One region of the Streptomyces nanhaiensis genome, then DNA from elsewhere that is predicted to be linked to it. Evidence: riboswitches for the same ligand, from Rfam matches in the RefSeq annotation. Region 1 holds a riboswitch; each other region holds the start of a gene.
What was found. Region 1 has a riboswitch for cyclic di-AMP ahead of ACLIYP_RS26635 (C40 family peptidase). Riboswitches for the same ligand answer to the same signal wherever they lie in the genome.
Positions count from the first base shown of each region.

Region 1 (4,907 bases):
CGTCTCCCCCCGGCCGTTTCCTCGGCCGTTTCCCCGGCCGGTCTCCCCCCGGCGGGTCCGCGGTGCGCTGCCGGAGCGGCGGGAGCGGCGGGCGCCGAAGAGCGCCCTGGCCGAGGGAGGCCGACGACCCCCGGATACGCTCGCGTGCCATGGAGGCACTCACCCACTTCTTCGTCGGCCTGCACATAGTCGGCATCGGCGCCCTGCTCGGCGGCTTCATGACCCAGATGAAGGCCATGGGCGCCGGCGAGGCCCGCATCGTCCCGGCGATGCTGCACGGAGCCCTCACCATGCTGGTGACGGGCGTGGCCCTGGTGGGCCTGAACGAGGCGGACGGCCAGACCGTCAACCACATCAAGATCGGTGTGAAGCTCACCCTGCTGGTGGTGATCCTCGGCCTGGTCTACGTCAAGCGGGACGAGGAGCGGCTGCCCGCGCCGCTGTTCGGCACCATCGGCCTGCTCACCGTCGCCAACATCTTCATCGCCGTCATGTGGACGTAGTCGGTCACCCGGACGGCCGGCGGCGGGCGGACGGCGGTGCGCAGGCACGGCCGCCCGCCCGCAGGCAGTCCGGGTGACCGACTCAGGCCGGCCGGACCGCGCTGTGGAAGGGCATGTGGTCGACGGACTCGTAGCGCACCTCGGCGCCCGGTTTCGGCGCGTGGATCATCTGGCCGCCGCCCGCGTAGATGCCGACGTGGCTGATGTCGTCGTAGAAGAAGACCAGATCACCCGGCCGCATGTCGGCCTCGGCGATCCGGGTGCCCGCGTCCACCTGGTCGTAGGTGGTGCGCGGCAGTGAGACGCCCGCGCTGAGCCAGGCGGCCTGGGTCAGCCCCGAGCAGTCGTAGGAGTTGGGGCCGGTGGCGCCCCAGACGTACGGCTTGCCGAGCTGGGCCTCGGCGAAGGCGAGCACCTTCTGGGCCTTCGCGGTGTACGAGTCGTCCGCGGTGCCGCCGGTCCCGGTGTCCGTGCCGCCGCTGTCCGTGCCCGTGTCCGTGCCGCCGCCGGTGTCCGTGCCGCTGTCCGCCGGCGTCCCGGCCCGCTCCTCGCGCTCGGCGGCGGCCTCGGCCTCGGCCTGCCTCTCGCGCTCGGCGGCGGCGGCCGCCTTGCGGCGGGCCTCCTCCTGCCGCCTGCGCTCCTGCGCGGCCAGGCGCGCCTTCTCCTCGGCGGTCAGCTCCGACAGGAGTTTCCGGGCCTGCGCCAGCTTGCCCTGGACGGTCTTCTTGCTGTCCGCCAATTCCTTCTGCGCGTCGGTGAGTTCGGCCAGGCTCGCCGACGCCTCCGAGCGCTTCTTCCGAGCCGCGCGCTGCTCGTCCCGGTAGTCGTCGACGGCCTGCCGCTGGCGGTCGGTTATCCGGTCCATCAGGTGCTTGCGGCCGAAGAAGTCCTGGGGGTCGTCGGACAGGAGCAGCACCGCGGTGTCGGAGACCCCTCCGCCGCGGTACTGCGCGGTGGCGTAGCCGCCCAGCTTCCGGCGGGCGTCGTTGAGCCTGTCCGCGCGCTCGGCGGCCTCGTCGAGGAGCCGGTCGACCTCCTCGCGCTGCTCGTCCGCCTTCTCCCTGGCCGCGTTGTACTTCTGCGTCGCGCTGCCCGCCTCCCGGTAGAGCGCGTCCACCCGCTCGCGGACCTCCTCGATCGAGGGCCGGTCGTCCTCGGGCGCGGCCTGGGCGGGGCCCTGGGAGAGAAGGGTCGCGGAGGCGATGGCCGCGGTGGTGAGCCCGACCGCTCCGCGACGGGAGGCGGGGGACAGCAGGGGGGTGCGCGGTCTGCGGTGCGACGCCAAGGCGAGCGCTCCTTCCGTGGAACACCGCCTACCGGGTTAGCTGACGGGTTCGGGCGTCGGAAGTCCGCCCTACGGGCCCGCGGGCCCGATTCACCCCATGGGGAGTGGGTCCCCGGCCCCGGCCGCACGGCCGGGCTCGGCGGAGGCCGCCCGTGCCGACGCTGTCGCCGGCGAGGGGTCCGGGCCGCCTGACGCTGGACCGTAGAGCACCGGTGGGGCTCCTGTGAAGGCTGGTGTTCGGTATATCCCGAAACCGATTCGTTATCGGTCGGTTATCGTCCGTTTCGGGCTCCCGCCGCCGGACCCGGCCGCTCCGGGGGCGGCGTTCAGTCGCGGGAGCGGCGCCCGGGCCAGCGGTACGGGTGGCGCACGACGATCGTCCCCACCTTGGAGCCGCCGCTGATCCGCAGCACCGGCATCCCGGGCACGGGCGGTTCGGTGGCCCGGTTCCGCACGGAGCCCATCCCGGAGGTCACCTCCTCGGCCCGCACCGTCCAGCCGCGCGGCACGACGACCCTGATCTCGCCCATTCCCGCGTCGAGCTCCAGACGGACCTCGCGGTGGCGGCACTCCGCCCGCGTGAAGTCGATCACGATCCGACCCAGCGTGGTCTTGGCGGTGACCCGCTCCGGCACCACCCAGTGGCCGTCCTGCCGGATGTCACCGGCGACCGTCCTCAGCGCCAGCGGCTCCTGAGCGCTCGGGGCCAGGCCCGCCGCGTCCTGGCCGGGCAGGTCCGCGACCAGTGCCTCCAGTTCGCCGTAGGTCTTGGCGGCGAACGCCTTCTCCAGCCGCTCGTCCAGCTCCTCCAGGTCGATGCGGCCGTCGCCGGCGGCCTCGCGCAGCCGCTCGGCCACCGCCTCTCGGTCGGTGTGCCCGGCGCGCAGCTCCGAGCCGGGACGGGGACGGGGCGCGGGGGCGTCGGTCATGCCCGCCATCTTAGGAGGGCCGCCCCGGCCGCGGGCGCGGCGTCCTAGACTCGACGGCGATGAGCAGCCTCTTCGACGACAGCTTCCTGGCCGACCTCGAGCCCTCCGGGGACGAGGAGCCGCCGCCCCCGCCGGAGGAGGCGTCCGCACCGCCGGAGGACGACGTCCCCGACGACCTCTTCGCGGGCGCCTTCGGCGCAGGCGGGGCGCGCGACGCCTACTACGGCAACGGCGCGGCCCGTCCCGTCGTCGATCCGGCCGCCCTGCTGGAGGGGCTCAACGACCAGCAGCGCGCGGCCGTGGTGCACACCGGCTCGCCCCTGCTGATCGTCGCGGGCGCCGGGTCGGGCAAGACGCGGGTGCTCACCCACCGCATCGCGCACCTGCTGGGCGCACGCGGCGTCCACCCCGGGGAGGTCCTCGCGATCACCTTCACCAACAAGGCCGCGGGCGAGATGAAGGAGCGCGTGGCGGAGCTGGTCGGCCCGCGCGCCCAGTCGATGTGGGTCTCCACCTTCCACAGCGCGTGCGTGCGCATCCTGCGGCGCGAGAGCAAGAAGCTCGGCTTCACCTCCAGCTTCTCGATCTACGACGCCGCCGACTCCCGCCGTCTGATGGCGCTGGTCTGCCGGGACCTGGACCTGGATCCCAAGCGATTCCCGCCCAAGTCGTTCAGCGCGCAGGTGTCGAACCTGAAGAACGAACTGGTCGACGAGGAGGACTTCGCGGCCAGGGCGTCCGACGGTTTCGAGAAGACGCTGGCCCAGGCGTACGCGATGTACCAGGCGCGGCTGCGGGAGGCCAACGCCCTGGACTTCGACGACATCATCATGACGACGGTCCACCTGCTCCAGGCGTTCCCCGACGTCGCCGAGCACTACCGCCGCCGCTTCCGGCACGTGCTGGTCGACGAGTACCAGGACACCAACCACGCCCAGTACACCCTGATCAGGGAGCTGGTGGGCGTGGACGGCGACGAGGGGGGCGCGGCCGGCGGCGGGCGCGCCGAGCTGTGCGTGGTGGGCGACGCCGACCAGTCGATCTACGCCTTCCGCGGCGCCACCATCCGCAACATCCTCCAGTTCGAGGAGGACTACCCGGACGCGACCACCATCCTGCTGGAGCAGAACTACCGCTCCACCCAGACCATCCTGTCGGCCGCCAACGCCGTCATCGAGCGGAACGAGAACCGCCGCCCGAAGAACCTGTGGACCGAGGCCGGGTCCGGGGCCCGCATCACGGGCTACGTGGCCGACACCGAGCACGACGAGGCGCAGTTCGTCGCCGAGGAGATCGACCGGCTGACGGACGCGGGCGAGGCGAAGGCGGGCGACGTCGCCGTCTTCTACCGCACCAACGCGCAGTCCCGTGTCTTCGAGGAGGTCTTCATCCGGGTCGGCCTGCCCTACAAGGTCGTCGGCGGAGTGCGCTTCTACGAGCGCAAGGAGGTCCGCGACGTCCTGGCGTACCTGCGGGTGCTGGCCAACCCCGAGGACGCCGTGCCGCTGCGCCGCATCCTCAACGTCCCCAAGCGGGGCATCGGCGACCGGGCCGAGGCGATGATCGAGGCGCTGGCGCTGCGCGAGAAGACCACCTTCCCGCAGGCGCTGCGCCGCGTCGACGAGGCGTACGGCATGGCCGCCCGCTCGGCCAACGCCGTCAAGCGCTTCAACGCGCTGATGGACGACCTGCGGACGGTCGTGGAGTCCGGCGCCGGGCCGGCGACCGTGCTGGAGGCGGTGCTGGAGCGCACCGGCTACCTGGCGGAGCTTCAGGCCTCCACCGATCCGCAGGACGAGACCCGCGTGGAGAACCTCCAGGAACTGGCCGCCGTGGCGCTGGAGTTCGAGCAGGAGCGCGGGGAGAATCCGGGCACGCTGGCGGAGTTCCTGGAGCAGGTGGCCCTCGTCGCCGACTCGGACCAGATCCCGGACGAGGACACCGAGGGCTCGGGCGTGGTGACGCTGATGACGCTGCACACCGCCAAGGGCCTGGAGTTCCCGGTCGTCTTCCTGACGGGGATGGAGGACGGCGTCTTCCCGCACATGCGGACCCTGGGCAAGACCAAGGAGCTGGAGGAGGAGCGGCGGCTGGCGTACGTCGGCATCACGCGGGCGCGCGAGCGGCTCTACCTCACGCGCTCGGCGATGCGCAGCGCATGGGGGCAGCCCGCCTACAACCCGCCCTCCC
Region 1 covers NZ_JBKJFM010000179.1:642-5,548, forward strand. Annotated here, with positions in the region: gene ACLIYP_RS26630 (hypothetical protein) at 150-503, shown strand; gene ACLIYP_RS26635 (C40 family peptidase) at 586-1,788, opposite strand; cyclic di-AMP (ydaO/yuaA leader) riboswitch at 1,799-1,940, opposite strand; gene ACLIYP_RS26640 (DUF1707 domain-containing protein) at 2,115-2,717, opposite strand; gene pcrA (DNA helicase PcrA) at 2,777-4,907, shown strand, end outside.

Region 2 (4,907 bases), on a different contig from region 1:
CATGAACAGGCCGGCCTCGCGGTGCATCCGGCTCTTGTCGGTGTGCCGGTAGGTCCAGTAGCGGTTGCCCAGGTAGTTGGTCCCGATGGCGACCGCGGTCGCTATCACCCCCGAGCGCACCGGCGCCAGGCCCAGGCCGTGGATGCAGAGGTTGAAGACGGCCACGTTGACGAGGAAGCCGAAGGCCCCCACCGTGCCGAACTTGGCCAGCTCGCGCCGTAGCCGCAGCAGCCTGGAGCGCAGTACGCGCCGTTCACCCATAGTGGTCCACTCGCCCCGTTCTCTCGGCTCTCGCGCGGCCCCGCGGGGCCCGCCGTCGCGTCCTGGTCGGCCATGCTAGTCACGGCCCCGTACCGCTCCGGGTACCCGCCGTCCGGCCGATAGGCTACGGACGTGACATTTCCTGTGATCGGCATGGTCGGCGGCGGGCAGCTCGCGCGGATGACGCACGAGGCGGGCATCCCCCTCGGCATCAGGTTCAAGCTGCTCAGCGACACCCCCCAGGACTCCGCGGCCCAGGTGGTCCGCGACGTCGTCGTCGGCGACTACCGCGATCTGGACACCCTGCGCGACTTCGCCCGCGGCTGCGACGTGATCACGTTCGACCACGAGCACGTGCCCACCGAGCACCTGCGCGCCCTGGAGGCGGAGGGCATCCCGGTGCGGCCCGGGCCCGACGCGCTGGTGCACGCGCAGGACAAGGGCGTGATGCGGGCGCGGCTGAGCGGGATCGGCATTCCCTGTCCCCGGCACCGGATCGTGGCGGACCCGGCCGACGTCACGCGGTTCGCGCGCGAGGGAGCCGCGCACGAGGGAGCCGCGGGGGAGGAGGGCTGGCCGGTCGTCCTCAAGACCGTCCGCGGCGGCTACGACGGCAAGGGCGTGTGGGTGGTGTCCTCCGAGGCCGAGGCCGCCGAGCCGTTCCGGGCGGGTGTGCCGGTGCTGGCCGAGGAGAAGGTGGACTACGTCCGCGAGCTGGCGGCCAACGTGGTGCGCTCCCCGCACGGCCAGGCCGTGGCCTACCCGGTGGTGGAGTCGATCCAGGTGGCCGGGGTGTGCGACACGGTGATCGCCCCGGCCCCCGGCCTGTCGCCGGAGCTGTCGGCCCACGCCCAGGAGACCGCGCTGACGATCGCGAAGGAGCTGGGTGTGATCGGGCACCTGGCGGTGGAGCTGTTCGAGACCCGCGACGGCCGCGTCCTGGTCAACGAGCTGGCCATGCGTCCGCACAACAGCGGCCACTGGACCCAGGACGGCGCGGTCACCTCCCAGTTCGCCAACCACCTGCGGGCCGTGCTCGACCTGCCGCTGGGCGACCCGCGCCCCCGCGCGCCCTGGACGGTGATGGCCAACGTGCTCGGCGGCGACTACCCCGACATGTACCAGGGCTATCTGCACTGCATGGCCCGCGATCCGCGGCTGAAGATCCACATGTACGGCAAGGACGTGAAGCCCGGCCGCAAGGTCGGCCACGTCAACACCTACGGCGACGACCTGGCGGACGTACGCGAGCGCGCCGCCCACGCCGCCGCCTATCTGCGAGGGACCATCACCGAATGAGCAACGCCCCCAGCCCCGCGTCCGCCCCCGCCGTGGGGATCGTCATGGGATCCGACTCGGACTGGCCCGTCATGGAGGCCGCGGCCGAGGCCCTGGACGAGTTCGAGGTCCCCTACGAGGTCGACGTCGTCTCCGCCCACCGCATGCCGCACGAGATGATCGCCTACGGCGACGAGGCGGCCGGACGCGGGCTGAAGGCGGTCATCGCGGGCGCCGGGGGAGCGGCCCATCTGCCGGGCATGCTCGCCTCCGTCACCCCGCTGCCGGTGATCGGCGTCCCCGTGCCCCTGCGGCACCTGGACGGCATGGACTCCCTGCTGTCCATCGTCCAGATGCCCGCCGGGGTCCCGGTCGCCACGGTCTCGGTCGGCGGCGCGCGCAACGCGGGCCTGCTGGCGGTCCGCATCCTGGCGGCCCACGACGAGGAGCTGCGCGAGCGCATGGAGCGGTTCCAGGCGGAGCTGAAGGACCAGGCGAGGGAGAAGGGCCGGCGGCTGCGGAGCAAGGTCGCCGCGGGCGGCGCCGGCTTCGGCTTCGGGGGCAGGTGAGATGGGTCACTCCGCCGAGCTGCTGGCGCGGGCCAGGGCGCTGCTGGAGGCCCATCCCGTCGCCGACGGCCACAACGACCTGCCGTGGGCGCTGCGCGAGCAGGTGGCGTACGACCTGGACCGGCGCGACATCGCCGGGGACCAGTCGGCCCATCTGCACACCGACATCCCGCGGCTGCGCGCGGGCGGGGTGGGGGCGCAGTTCTGGTCGGTCTACGTGCGCACCGACCTGACCGGCGACGCCGCCGTCAGCGCCTGCCTGGAGCAGATCGACGTGGTGCGGCGGCTGGCCGACCGCCACCCGGCCGACCTCAGGCTCGCCTTCACCGCCGACGACATGGAGGCGGCCCGCGCCGAGGGCCGCATCGCCTCCCTGACGGGCGCCGAGGGCGGCCACTCCATCAACAACTCCCTGGCCACACTGCGTGCCCTGTACCGGCTGGGTGTGCGCTACATGACACTCACCCACAACGACACCATCGACTGGGCGGACTCGGCCACCGACACCCCGCGCCACGACGGCCTGACCCGCTTCGGCGAGGAGGTCGTGCGTGAGATGAACCGGCTGGGGATGCTGGTGGACCTCTCCCATGTGGCGCCCGCCACCATGCGCGACGCCCTGCGGGTGACGACGGCGCCGGTGGTCTTCTCGCACTCCTCGGCCCGCGCGGTGTGCGACCACCCGCGCAACGTCCCCGACGACGTGCTGGAGCGGCTTCCGGTCAACGGCGGTGTGGCGATGGCCACATTCGTGCCGAAGTTCGTGCTGCCCGCCGCCGTCGCCTGGACCGAGGCCGCCGACGAGAACATGCGCGCCCACGGCCTTCACCCCCTGGACGGCAGCGAGAGGGGCCTGGCGGTCCAGCGCGCGTACGAGGAGGCCAACCCGCGCCCGGTGGCCACGGCGGCGACGGTCGCCGACCACCTGGACCACATGCGCGAGGTCGCGGGCATCGACCACATCGGCATCGGCGGCGACTTCGACGGCACGGCCTTCACCCCGTCCGATCTGAGCGATGTGTCCGGATATCCGCATCTGGTGGCCGAGTTGCTGGACCGCCGCTGGTCCGAGGCCGACCTCGCGAAGCTCACCTGGAAGAACGCGGTGCGCGTGCTGCGCGACGCGGAGGCGGTCGCCCGCCACGAGCGGACCAGGCGCGGCCCGTCGATCGCCACCATCGGACAGCTCGACGGATAGCTCCTTGACCTCCTCGTGATTCAACTCACGAGCCGGCCCTCCCCGGTACGTCGCTCTGCGTGCCGGTGGAGGGCCTTCTGCGTCATCGCCCCTGGCAGTGGCGAGAAGTGACAGCGCGTCAGAGGCGGGTTCCGCCACTCTTCGGGAAGTGAACGCAGCGGACGGTGACGATCCGACGATCATCAAAGCCTTCGAAACGGGCGTCCTGTGACCCATCGGCTTGTATCGGCGGAAACGATGTGTCTACCGTTCTGGCCGTGCCGTACGAATGTGCGGCGGCCCGCTGTCGAACGCCGAATCCTGTCAACGGCGGCGGGCTGGACCATCCACACCACCCGATGACAGGAGCGGGGGACCCAAGGTAAGTCGCCGTCCCGGGCTCATACGGGACGGCTTGGGGTGAAGCCATGCCGCGCGCCACGCGCCGCGGCACACATGGCCGGGCAACTCCAGCCCGAACCCGACAGCTCACCTCGCAGGCGTAGGAGAAGGAGCACACCTATGTCCGCACGCGGACGTCACCGTCGTATGCGCAACAGCCGTCTCACCCGCCTGTCGCTCGCCATCTCCGTGGGCGGCGCCGGCATGGCCCTTCCCCTCATGGCCGCCGGCGGAGCCAACGCGGCCTCCGTCGAGACCTGGGACAAGGTCGCCCAGTGCGAGAGCACGGGCAACTGGAGCATCAACACCGGCAACGGTTTCTACGGCGGCCTGCAGTTCACGCAGAGCACCTGGGCCGCCTTCGGCGGTACCCAGTACGCGCCGCGTGCCGACCTCGCCACCAAGGACCAGCAGATCGCCGTCGCCGAGAAGGTGCTGGCGGGACAGGGCCCGGGCGCCTGGCCCGTGTGCTCGGTCAAGGCCGGCCTGACCAAGGGCGGTCCCGCCCCGGCCGTCTCCCCCGACGGCCAGAGCAACCCCACCGAGCAGAAGGAGCAGGCCCCGGCCGCCGCTCCGAAGGCCGAGGCCGAGCCGAAGCAGCAGAAGACCCAGGCCGCGCCGCAGCGCGCGGACCGCGGTGAGCGCGCCCACGGCCACAGCCACAGCCACGACCACGGCGCCGGCGCCGGCACCTCCTACGAGGTCGTCGGCGGCGACACCCTCTCCAAGATCGCCAACGCCCAGGGCGTCCAGGGCGGCTGGGAGCGCATCTACGAGGACAACCGCCAGGTCATCGGCGACAACCCGAACCTGATCTTCCCGGGTCAGGAGCTCACCCTGGGCGGCGCCGCCACCCAGCAGAAGGCCGCGGCCAAGCCCGAGGCCAAGCCCGAGGCCAAGCCGGCCCCGAAGGCCGCCCCCAAGGCCGAGAAGACCGAGAAGGCCGAGGCCGTGCAGCAGTCGGCCGAGCGCGCCGACCGCAGTGACCGCGGTGCGGTCACCGGCTACACCGCTCCGGTGAACGCCGCTCCGTCCGGCTCCTACAAGGCCTCCGGCGCCCGTTGGTCCAACGGCCACACCGGTGAGGACTTCGCCGCCGCCTCCGGCACCCCGGTGAAGGCCGTCACCAGCGGCACCGTGGTCTCCGCCGGCTGGGGCGGGGCCTACGGCAACCAGGTCGTCATCCGTCACAACGACGGCCGGTACAGCCAGTACGGCCA
Region 2 covers NZ_JBKJFM010000058.1:12,350-17,256, reverse strand. Annotated here, with positions in the region: gene ACLIYP_RS14945 (GtrA family protein) at 1-261, opposite strand, end outside; gene ACLIYP_RS14940 (5-(carboxyamino)imidazole ribonucleotide synthase) at 394-1,560, shown strand; gene purE (5-(carboxyamino)imidazole ribonucleotide mutase) at 1,557-2,108, shown strand; gene ACLIYP_RS14930 (dipeptidase) at 2,110-3,306, shown strand; cyclic di-AMP (ydaO/yuaA leader) riboswitch at 3,626-3,803, shown strand; gene ACLIYP_RS14925 (transglycosylase family protein) at 3,808-4,907, shown strand, end outside.
Region 2: another riboswitch for cyclic di-AMP. It lies ahead of ACLIYP_RS14925 (transglycosylase family protein); the one in region 1 lies ahead of ACLIYP_RS26635 (C40 family peptidase).

Region 3 (4,907 bases), on a different contig from region 1:
CGCATCACGGCCGAGGCCTTGTCGTCGTCGGGCCGGTAGTAGCCGCCGATGTCGGCCGGGGAGCCCTGGACGGCGACCAGCTCGCCGACGATCGTCTGCTCCTGCTCGGTCAGCTCCTGCGCCAGCGGGCCGAAGGCCTGCGCGAGCTCGGCGTCGTCGGTCTGCCTCGCCAGCTCCTGCGCCCAGTACAGCGCCAGGTAGAAGTGGCTGCCGCGGTTGTCGATGCCGCCGATGCGGCGGGTGGGAGACTTGTCCTCGTTGAGGAAGGTGGCCGTGGCCCGGTCGAGGGTGTCGGCCAGCACCTGGGCCTTGGCGTTGCCCGTGGTCTGCGCGAGGTGCTCGAAGCTGACCGCCAGGGCCAGGAACTCGCCCAGGCTGTCCCAGCGCAGGTAGTTCTCCTTGACCAGCTGCTGGACGTGCTTGGGCGCGGAGCCGCCGGCGCCGGTCTCGAACAGGCCGCCGCCGTTCATCAGCGGGACGACGGAGAGCATCTTGGCGCTCGTGCCCAGCTCGAGGATCGGGAACAGGTCGGTGAGGTAGTCGCGCAGCACGTTGCCGGTGACCGAGATGGTGTCCTCGCCGCGGCGGATGCGCTCCAGGGAGAACTTCGTGGCCTCCACCGGCGCCATGATCTCGATCCGCAGACCCTCGGTGTCGTGCTCGGCCAGGTAGGTGCGGACCTTCTCGATCAGCATGGCGTCGTGGGCGCGGGTCTCGTCCAGCCAGAACACCGCCGGGGCGCCGGTGGCGCGGGCGCGGGTGACGGCCAGCTTGACCCAGTCCCTGATCGGGGCGTCCTTGGTCTGGCACATGCGGAAGATGTCGCCGGCGCCGACCGTCTGCTCCAGCACGACGTTGCCGTCGCCGTCGGTCACCCGGACGGTGCCGGTGGCGGGGATCTCGAAGGTCTTGTCGTGGCTGCCGTACTCCTCGGCCTTCTGCGCCATCAGGCCGACGTTGGGCACCGAGCCCATGGTGGCCGGGTCGAAGGCGCCGTTGGCGCGGCAGTCGTCGATGACGGCCTGGTAGACGCCGGAGTAGGAGCTGTCGGGCAGGACCGCGAGGGTGTCGTGCTCCCGGCCGTCGGGGCCCCACATGTGGCCGGAGGTGCGGATCATGGCCGGCATGGAGGCGTCGACGATGACGTCGCTGGGGACGTGCAGGTTGGTGATGCCGCGGTCGGAGTCGACCATGGCCAGCTCGGGGCCCTCGGCCAGCTCGGCCTCGAAGGACTCCTTGATCTTCGCGCCCTCGGGCAGCGACTCCAGGCCCTTGAGGATGCCGCCGAGGCCGTCGTTCGGAGTGAGGCCGGCGGCGGCGAGGGTCTGGCCGTACTCGGCGAAGGTCTTCGGGAAGAAGGCGCGCACCACGTGACCGAAGACGATCGGGTCGGAGACCTTCATCATGGTGGCCTTCAGGTGGACCGAGAACAGCACGCCCTCGGCCTTGGCGCGGGCTACCTGCTCCTTGAGGAACTCGCGCAGCGCGGCCACCCGCATGACGGCCGCGTCCACGACCTCGCCGGCGAGCACGGGTACGGACTCGCGCAGCACGGTGGTGGAGCCGTCGTCGCCCACCAGCTCGATGCGGAGGGCGCCGTCCTCGGCGAGGACCGCGGACTTCTCGGTGGAGCGGAAGTCGTCCACGCCCATGGTCGCGACGTTCGTCCTGGACTCGGGGGTCCAGGCGCCCATGCGGTGCGGGTGGGTCTTGGCGTAGTTCTTCACCGAGGCGGGGGCGCGGCGGTCGGAGTTGCCCTCGCGCAGCACCGGGTTGACGGCGCTTCCCTTGACCTTGTCGTAGCGGGCGCGGATCTCCCGCTCCTCGTCGGTCTTGGGGTCGTCGGGGTAGTCCGGCAGCGCGTAGCCCTTCTCCTGGAGCTCGGCGACGGCGGCCTTGAGCTGCGGGATGGAGGCCGAGATGTTCGGCAGCTTGATGATGTTGGCCTGGGGGGTCTTGGCCAGCTCGCCGAGCTCGGTGAGCGCGTCACCGATGCGCTGCTCCTCCTTGAGGTACTCGGGGAAGACCGCGATGATCCGCCCCGCCAGGGAGATGTCGCGGCTCTCCACGGCGACACCCGCCTTGGCGGCGTAGGCCCTGACCACCGGCAGGAACGAGTACGTCGCCAGGGCCGGGGCCTCGTCGGTCTGTGTGTAGATGATGGTCGAGTCAGTCACCGGGTGCTCCGCTCCACGTCTGCAACATTGCTCGACATCAAGATATCCCGTGGAGGGCCTCCCCCCGAAAGGGCCCCGCCCCTTGTGGCGGCGCGTTCGCGCCGCCACAAGGGGCGGGGATGCGGGGGCGGGGCCGCCGGGCCCGCGGGCCCGGCCGTCTCAGTAGGGCCCGTTGACGTTGTCGATCGAGCCGTAGCGGTCGGCCGCGTAGTTGCAGGCCGCGACGATGTTGGCGACCGGGTCGTACTGGCTGTTGGCCGTGCCCGGGACGTGGTAGGCGTCGAAGGTCGGCTTGATGACCTGGAGCAGGCCGATCGAGGGGGTGCCGCGCTGGGCGTTGATGTCCCAGTTGTTGATCGCGTTCGGGTTGCCGCCGGACTCGCGGATGATGTTGCGGTGGATGCCCTCGTAGGTGCCGGGGATGCCGTTGGCACGCATGATGTCCAGGGCCTCGCGGATCCAGCCGTCGAGGTTGTTCGCGTAGGCCTTCGGCGAGGCCTGGGGCACGGTCTTCTTGGCGGCCGGGCGGGTCTGTGTCCGGTCCGCGCGCTCCGGGGCGCGCTCCTGTCCGCCAGCGGAGGAACGGGCGGACAGGGCCAGTTCCTGGCCGGGGAAGATCAGGTGCGGGTTGCCGCCGACGATCTCGCGGTTGGCGTCGTAGACGGCCTGCCAGCCGCCCTCGACACCGTGGCTGGTGGCGATCGAGTGGAGGGTGTCGCCGGAGGCGACGGTGTGGGAGCCGGCGGTGGACCCGCGCTCTCCCCGGGGCTTCGCCGCGGACTTCGCCCCGGTCTCCGTCCCGGCTCTCACCTTGGACTCACCGCGCGTCTGGGTGGCGGTGCCGCCGGCCGGGGCGCCGGAGTCCCGGCCGAGCCCGGCCGCGGGTCCGCAGGTGGGCCAGGCTCCCGGCCCCTGGAGGGCGAGCAGCTTCTCGCCGGCGGCGATCTGCTCCTCCTTGGTGGCCAGGTCGGCGCGCGGCGCGTACTCGGTGCCGCCGGCGGCCTCCCAGCTGGACTGGGAGAACTGCAGTCCGCCGAAGTAGCCGTTGCCGGTGTTGATGGACCAGTTGCCGCCGGCCTCGCACTCGGCGACCTTCTCCCACACCTCGGTGGAGGCAGCGTTCGCGCTGCCGGCGGCGACCAGCGGCGCGGCGATGCCCGCGCCGCCGGCGGTGAGCGCGAGGGAGACGCGCGAGAACTGACGGGATATCAGGGGTGTGCGGGGGCGGCGGTGACGACCACGGGACATGGGTGTGCTTCCTCTCCCACGCCTGCGGGGTTAGCTGTCGGATTCGGGCTGGAGTTGCCCGGCCGTTCCCTTCGCGTCAGGGGCTTCGGGAATCGGCTTCACCCCAAGCCGGGCCGCCGAAGGCGCGGCACGGCGCGTATGTGGTTTCCCCGCTCCTGCCGTGGTCGGCTGCTGCCTCTCCCCGGCCGGGCGGCAGGACTCGGCGTCCCGGCGGTGGAGCCCCCACCATGGGCGGCGAAGGCCAGGCCACATAAACACAGGGAATTCACGGAAGACAAGGCGCCGGAAATCCGACGGCCCCTCACTTTGTCACCGATCCGACAAACATGGCCGCCGTGCGTGTCCGGCAACCGGCCGGAAACCGGGGCGCGGAGGGCGGCACACCCGTCAAAACGCTTTCCGGCCAGGAATTTCGGCCGCCGGCAATTAAGGATCTCAGCGGCGGGCACACGAGGAGCACGAAGGTGTGATTCCCGGCACACCTCCCGAACGACCAGTCCTTTATGGGGCGTTGTTCACGACAGGAGCCATTGGCGAACATGGCTGCCATAAGTTCCCCACCGGGGTTTTTCGCCTCAATGGCCAATTGGACATCTCATAGGCGTTTTGCCGGTTTTCCGGTGTGCCCGCGAGACGGGGCGGACAGCGGAAGCGGCCCCTCGCACGCCTTCACGCGAGGGGCCGCTTCCGCTGCGCGGTCCGGCTGCGGCCCGACGGCGGCCCGGTTCAGGCCGCCGTCCGGGGGCTCGGCGCCCGGTCGGTGGCGCCCGGTCCCGGACTCGGCGGGCCCGCCGGAGCGGCCGGAGGCGTTCCCCCTCGCTCGGCGCGGGCCGTCCGCGGGCGCCCGGCGCGGTGGGGGCCGCCGGTCTCGCGGACCCGCTTCCCCGCGTACGCTGCCGCGGCGCTCACCTTCCCCCCGTCCGCCCGGTCCCCGCGGTGGTGGCCGCTCCGGTACCGGCCGCCTCACCGAGGCCGGGGGCGACCGAGCCGTGGCCGTCCACGCCGAGGGCCACCTTCGTCCAGCCCGACTCCCGGCGGTCGAACGTCCGGTACGCCTCGACGGCGTCGGGGACCTCGGCCCAGCGGGTCAGCAGCGGGGTGGGGTCCAGTTCGCCGGAGGCGACCATGGACACCAGGCGGGGCAGGTAGCGGCGGTGGTTGCAGTTGCCCATCCGCAGGGTGAGGTTCTTCATGAACGCCTCGCCGAACGGATAGTGCTCCACCTGCGGCGGATAGACCCCGATGGTTCCGACGGTGCCGGCCTTGGCCGCCATCCGCACCGCCCAGCGGGCCGCCAGCGACGGCGCGTCGCCGGGGACCCAGGTGTCGCCGTCGGGCCGCTGCTCGGGGGCGACCTCGTCGCGCTCGCGGTCGAAATCCTGCGCCTGCCCGGCCAGGGCCTCGGCGGCCGGGCCGCGGGCGGGACGCTCGGCGTCGACGCCGACCGCGTCGACCACCCGGTCCACACCGATGCCGCCGGTC
Region 3 covers NZ_JBKJFM010000018.1:34,127-39,033, forward strand. Annotated here, with positions in the region: gene ACLIYP_RS07625 (NADP-dependent isocitrate dehydrogenase) at 1-2,177, opposite strand, end outside; gene ACLIYP_RS07630 (transglycosylase family protein) at 2,337-3,425, opposite strand; cyclic di-AMP (ydaO/yuaA leader) riboswitch at 3,432-3,605, opposite strand; gene ACLIYP_RS07635 (zinc-dependent alcohol dehydrogenase) at 4,331-4,907, opposite strand, start outside.
Region 3: another riboswitch for cyclic di-AMP. It lies ahead of ACLIYP_RS07630 (transglycosylase family protein); the one in region 1 lies ahead of ACLIYP_RS26635 (C40 family peptidase).

Region 4 (4,907 bases), on a different contig from region 1:
ACGGCGAGGTCGACGGGCTCGGGGATGTCGCGCACCGAGCGGTGGGCGGGCACCGAGTCGATCTCGGCGCGGCCGTCCTCCAGCGCGCGGTTGACGGCGTGGACGCGGCCGGTGAAGCCGGCCGTGCGCAGACTCTCCAGGACGGTGCGCCCGGCCCCGCCCGGGTCGCGGCTGGCGCCGATGACGGCGACCACACCGGGCGACAGCAGCCGCTGCACGGAGCGGGCCTCGGCGCGCTGCTCGCGGGCCCGCATGACCGCCAGGGACTGCTCGGTCGGTTCGATGCCGAAGGTGAGGTGGACCGCGCCGTCCTCGAAGCTGCGCTTCTGGGAGTAGCCGGCGTCCGTGAAGACCTTGACCATCTTCGTGTTCGCGGGCAGCACCTCGGCGACGAAGCGGCGCACCCCGCGCTCGCGGGCGCAGGCGGCGATGTGCTCCAGCAGGGCGGAACCGACCCCGCGGCCCTGGTGGTCGTCGCGGACGAGGAAGGCGACCTCGGCCTCGTCGGCGGGCAGGGAGGCGGGGCGGCCGGAGGAGTCGATGCGGTCGTAGCGGACGGTGGCGATGAACTCACCGCCGACGATGGCGGCCAGGCCGACCCGGTCGACGTGGTCATGGTGGGTGAAGCGGCGTACGTCGCGGTCGGAGAGCCGGGGGTAGGGGGCGAAGAAGCGGTAGTACTTCGACTGGTCGGAGACCTGCTCGTAGAACCTGACCAGGCGCTCGGCGTCGTCGGGCGTGATGGGGCGGACCCGGGCCGTGCCGCCGTCGCGCAGCACCACGTCGGCTTCCCAGTGGGCGGGGTAGGCAGGCTCGCTCGGCGTCCGCATGGGGGTCAGCCTAGTCACCGGGCCCAGGATCGCGGAGGTGTCGGCTCCCCTTCCCGGGCGCCCGTCTGTGCGAAGCTGGGCCGGGCCCCGGACCTGCGGACCGGACCAGGCCGGACCCGGACCGGTCCGCGCCGGCCCGGCCCGGTCCGGTCCGGCTCGATCCGCTCCGATCCGTTTCGACTCGAAGGGCGACACCATGGCAGAGCGCCGTGTCACCGTGGGCTGGCCCGAGGGCCTGCACGCCCGCCCCGCCGCGATCTTCGTCCGCGCCGTGACCTCCTCCGGCGTCCCCGTAACCGTGGCCAGGCCGGACGGCGAACCGGTCAACGCCGCCTCGTTGCTCTCGGTACTGGGGCTGGGGGTGGAGGGCGGCCAGGAGATCGTGCTGGCCTCCGCGGCCGAGGACGCCGGCACCGTCCTGGACCGGCTGGCGAAGCTGGTCTCCGAGGGGCTGGACGAGCTGCCCGGGGCCGTCTGAGCCACCCGTACGGTGTCCGGCCGCGCCGGACCGGGCCCGTACACGGCACTGGATACGGGCCCGGCGTGGAAACGCGACGGAAATCACCGGAGGACCACCACCGGAAAAGGCTGCGGGCGAACGCCCCGCAGCCTTTTTCCGCACCCGGAGCATTTCGGGCGCGCATTCACCGTGCATTCTCTTCCTGTGTACACAATTCCTGTTACGGGTTGTCACACGGTGTGTTTACGGCGTGTTTCGTTCTTCTCACCGGGACTTTCCGGCGCCCGTCGCGCGCGGCCACCGGCCGCTGCTCGCGGCGCACCGCGACGGAGCGTTCCACATGCTCGCTCGCCAGGGCGCGCGCCCGCTCCGCGTCGCCGCGCGCGACGGCGTCCACGACGGCTCCGTGCTCCCGCCACACGGCGACCGCGCGCAGCGGCGGTTCCGCGGCGTAGACCCAGTTGATCTTGCGGCGCAGCTGCGTGAGCAGCGAGGCCAGACTGGGACTGCCCGACGCCCGGGCCAGCGTCTCGTGGTACCAGTCCTCCAGAGCCCCCAGGTCGGACAGCCGACCGCTCTCCGCGCGCTGCAGGCCCAGGCGGACCAGTCCGCGCAGCACCCTCAGCTGCGCCTCGGTGCGGCGCCGGGCGGCCCGCGCGGTACCCAGCGGCTCCAGCAGGGCGCGGATGTCGAGCAGGTCGGCGGCCTCCTGCTCGGTGGGCTGGGCGACACAGGCGCCCGCGTGGCGGCGGGAGACGACGAAGCCCTCCGACTCCAGGGTCCGCAGGGCCTCGCGCACCGGGACGCGGGAGACGCCGTAGCGTCTGGCGAGGAGTTCCTCGGTGAGCCGGGCCCCGGGCGGGAACACACCGGAGACGATGTCGTCACGGACCGCGCTGCACACCATGTGCGCGGAAATACGCATGGGCCGACCTCCACCGCCGTCTCCATGTTTCCCGAAGTGCCGCAGAGACGAACTGTATTCCACTGCCACGCGTTTTCCGATGCCCGCCGGAAAACAGACGTGAAAACATCCGCCGCGCGACCTCTCGGGCCGCGCGGCGGATGCCGGTGCGTGATCGCCGGGTGCCCTGCGGGCCCGGTCCGTCAGACGTCGACGCCCTTGCCGGCCAGATAGGTGATCGGGTTGAAGTCCGAGCCGTAGTGGGCGCCGTTGCGGGCCTCGAAGTGCAGGTGCGGGCCGGTGCTGTTGCCGGTGGAGCCGACCGCGCCGATCTGCTGGCCGCCGCCGACCTTCTGGCCCGCCGAGACCTTCGTGGCGGACAGGTGGGCGTACTGGGTGTACTTGCCGTCGTCGTGGCGGATGACGATCTGGTTGCCGTACGCGCCGCCCCAGCCGACCGTCACCACGGTGCCCGGGCCGACGGACCGCACCGGGGTGCCGGTGTTGGCGGGGAAGTCGATGCCGCTGTGCTTGCCGGAGGACCAGGAGGCGCCGGCCTGCTTGTAGGTGGTGGTGGTGTCCACGCCCGCGACCGGGTCGACGTAGCCGGTGGCCGAGCGGCGCTCGGCGGAGCGGTCGGCTCGCTCGTTCGCGCGCTTCTTCGCGGCGGCCTCGCGCTTCGCGGCGGCCTCGCGCTCCTTGGCCGCCTCGGCGGCCTTCGCGGCCTTCTCCTTCGCGGCCTTCTCCTTCGCGGCCTTCTCCTCTGCCGCCTTCTCCGCGGCGGCCTTCTCCGCGGCGGCGTCGGCCACACGCTGCTGAGCCTGGGCCTGGGCCCTGACGTCGTCGGCGATCGTGTCGCCGACGGCCATGGCCTGGACGAAGCCCAGGGCGTAGGTTCCCGAGCCCTCGCCCGGAGCGGCGATCGCGGGGGTGGCGGCGGCGCCGACCACGCCGGTGACGGCGACGGCGGCGGCTCCGACCAGACCGGCGCGGGTGCGCACGGAGCGGCTGGAGAGGTGGTGCTTCTCGGTGAGGCTCTCGGTGAGCCCGGTGAGCTTCTCGGTCAGCTTCTCGGCGAGCTGCGCGGTGGCACGGGTGAACGCCATGGGAGGCGTACTCCTTTCCTTCCTTCTCGCCTACCGGGTTAGCTGTCGGGTTCGGAGCAGGAAGGTCTCCTACGGGCGCACGGCCCGATTCACCCCAGGTGCCTCGGAGGAGGACCGCTCCCGCGCAGAAGGGCGGGAGGGTGGGTCCCCGGCTCCCCCGCTCGGGGGACTCGGCGATCACTGCCGTCGGCCGCGGTCGCGGTCACTTCTGACGGCCAGCGGGATCGACGCTAAACGGACAAATTTGAGCGAGCAAGCAAATAGTGTCTTTTGTAGGCCACACCACACAGGCCGCCCACCGGAACAGCCCAAAACCGGACATACGGAAGGCCCTTGGTGTGGCAACCCCACCAAGGGCCTTCCTTCACACAGCCGCCGCGGCGCGGCCGGGGATCACTGGTCCGTGACGACCGTCACCTCTCCGATGCCCAGGTCGCGCACCGTGTCGGCGATCTGTGACGCGTCTCCCACCAGCACCGTCACCAGGCGGTCCGCGGGGAAAGCGGCCACGGCCGCCGCCGTCGCCTCCACCGTGCCGGTCTCGGCCAGACGCGCGTACAGCTTCGCCTGGTAGTCGTCGGGAAGGTGCTGCTCCACCTGGTCGGCGAGGGTGCCGGCCACGGCAGCCGCCGTCTCGTAACGCAGCGGGGCCACCCCCACCAGGTTCTGCACGGCCGTGTCGCGCTCGGCGTCGGTGAGGCCCTCCTCCGCCAGGGTGCGCAGCACGCGCCACAGGTCCTCCAGTGCGGGACCCGTCACATCGGTGGCCACCGAGCCGTTGATCGCCAGCATCGAGGCGCCGGTGCCCTCGGGCGAGGAGCGCAGCACCTGGGCGAAGGCCCGCACGCCGTAGGTGTAGCCCTTCTCCTCGCGCAGCACCCGGTCCAGGCGGGAGGTGAGCGTGCCGCCCAGGCAGTACGTGCCGAGCACCTGGGCGGGCCAGACCCGGTCGTGCCGGTCGGGGCCGATCCGGCCGATGAGGAGCTGGGTCTGCACCGCTCCGGGCCGGTCCACGACGACCACCCGGCCGGTGTCGTCCGCGGTGATCGGCGGGACCGGGCGCGGCCCGGCGGCCGCGCCCTTCCAGTCCCCGAGGGTCTCGGCCAGCGCCTTGTCCAGGTCCACCCCGGTGAAGTCGCCGACCACCACGGCCGTGGCCGTGGAGGGCCGCACGTGCTCCGCGTAGAAGGCGCGCACCGCCGCGGCGTCGATGTTCCCGATGGTCTCCTCGGCTCCCTGGCGGGGCCGCGAGAGCCGGGAGTCGGCCGGGAACAGCTCCTTCGACAGCGCGATGGCCGCCCGGCGGGCGGGATTGGCCAGCTCGTGCGGGATCTCGTCCAGGCGGTTGCGCACCAGCCTCTCGACCTCGCCCTCGGGGAAGGCGGGGGCGCGCAGCGCGTCGGCGAGCAGGCCGAGCGCCCTGGTCAGCCGGGAGGCGGGGACCTCCAGGGAGACCCGTACACCGGGGTGGTCGGCGTGCGCGTCCAGGGTGGCGCCGCACCGCTCCAGCTCGGCGGCGAACTCCTCGGCACTGTGCCGGTCGGTGCCCTCGCTCAGCGCCCGGGCCATGATCCCGGCCACGCCCTCCAGGTCGCGGGGCTCGGCCT
Region 4 covers NZ_JBKJFM010000004.1:43,964-48,870, forward strand. Annotated here, with positions in the region: gene ACLIYP_RS02370 (bifunctional acetate--CoA ligase family protein/GNAT family N-acetyltransferase) at 1-830, opposite strand, end outside; gene ACLIYP_RS02375 (HPr family phosphocarrier protein) at 1,027-1,308, shown strand; gene ACLIYP_RS02380 (GntR family transcriptional regulator) at 1,511-2,215, opposite strand; gene ACLIYP_RS02385 (M23 family metallopeptidase) at 2,398-3,300, opposite strand; cyclic di-AMP (ydaO/yuaA leader) riboswitch at 3,314-3,486, opposite strand; gene ACLIYP_RS02390 (M16 family metallopeptidase) at 3,694-4,907, opposite strand, start outside.
Region 4: another riboswitch for cyclic di-AMP. It lies ahead of ACLIYP_RS02385 (M23 family metallopeptidase); the one in region 1 lies ahead of ACLIYP_RS26635 (C40 family peptidase).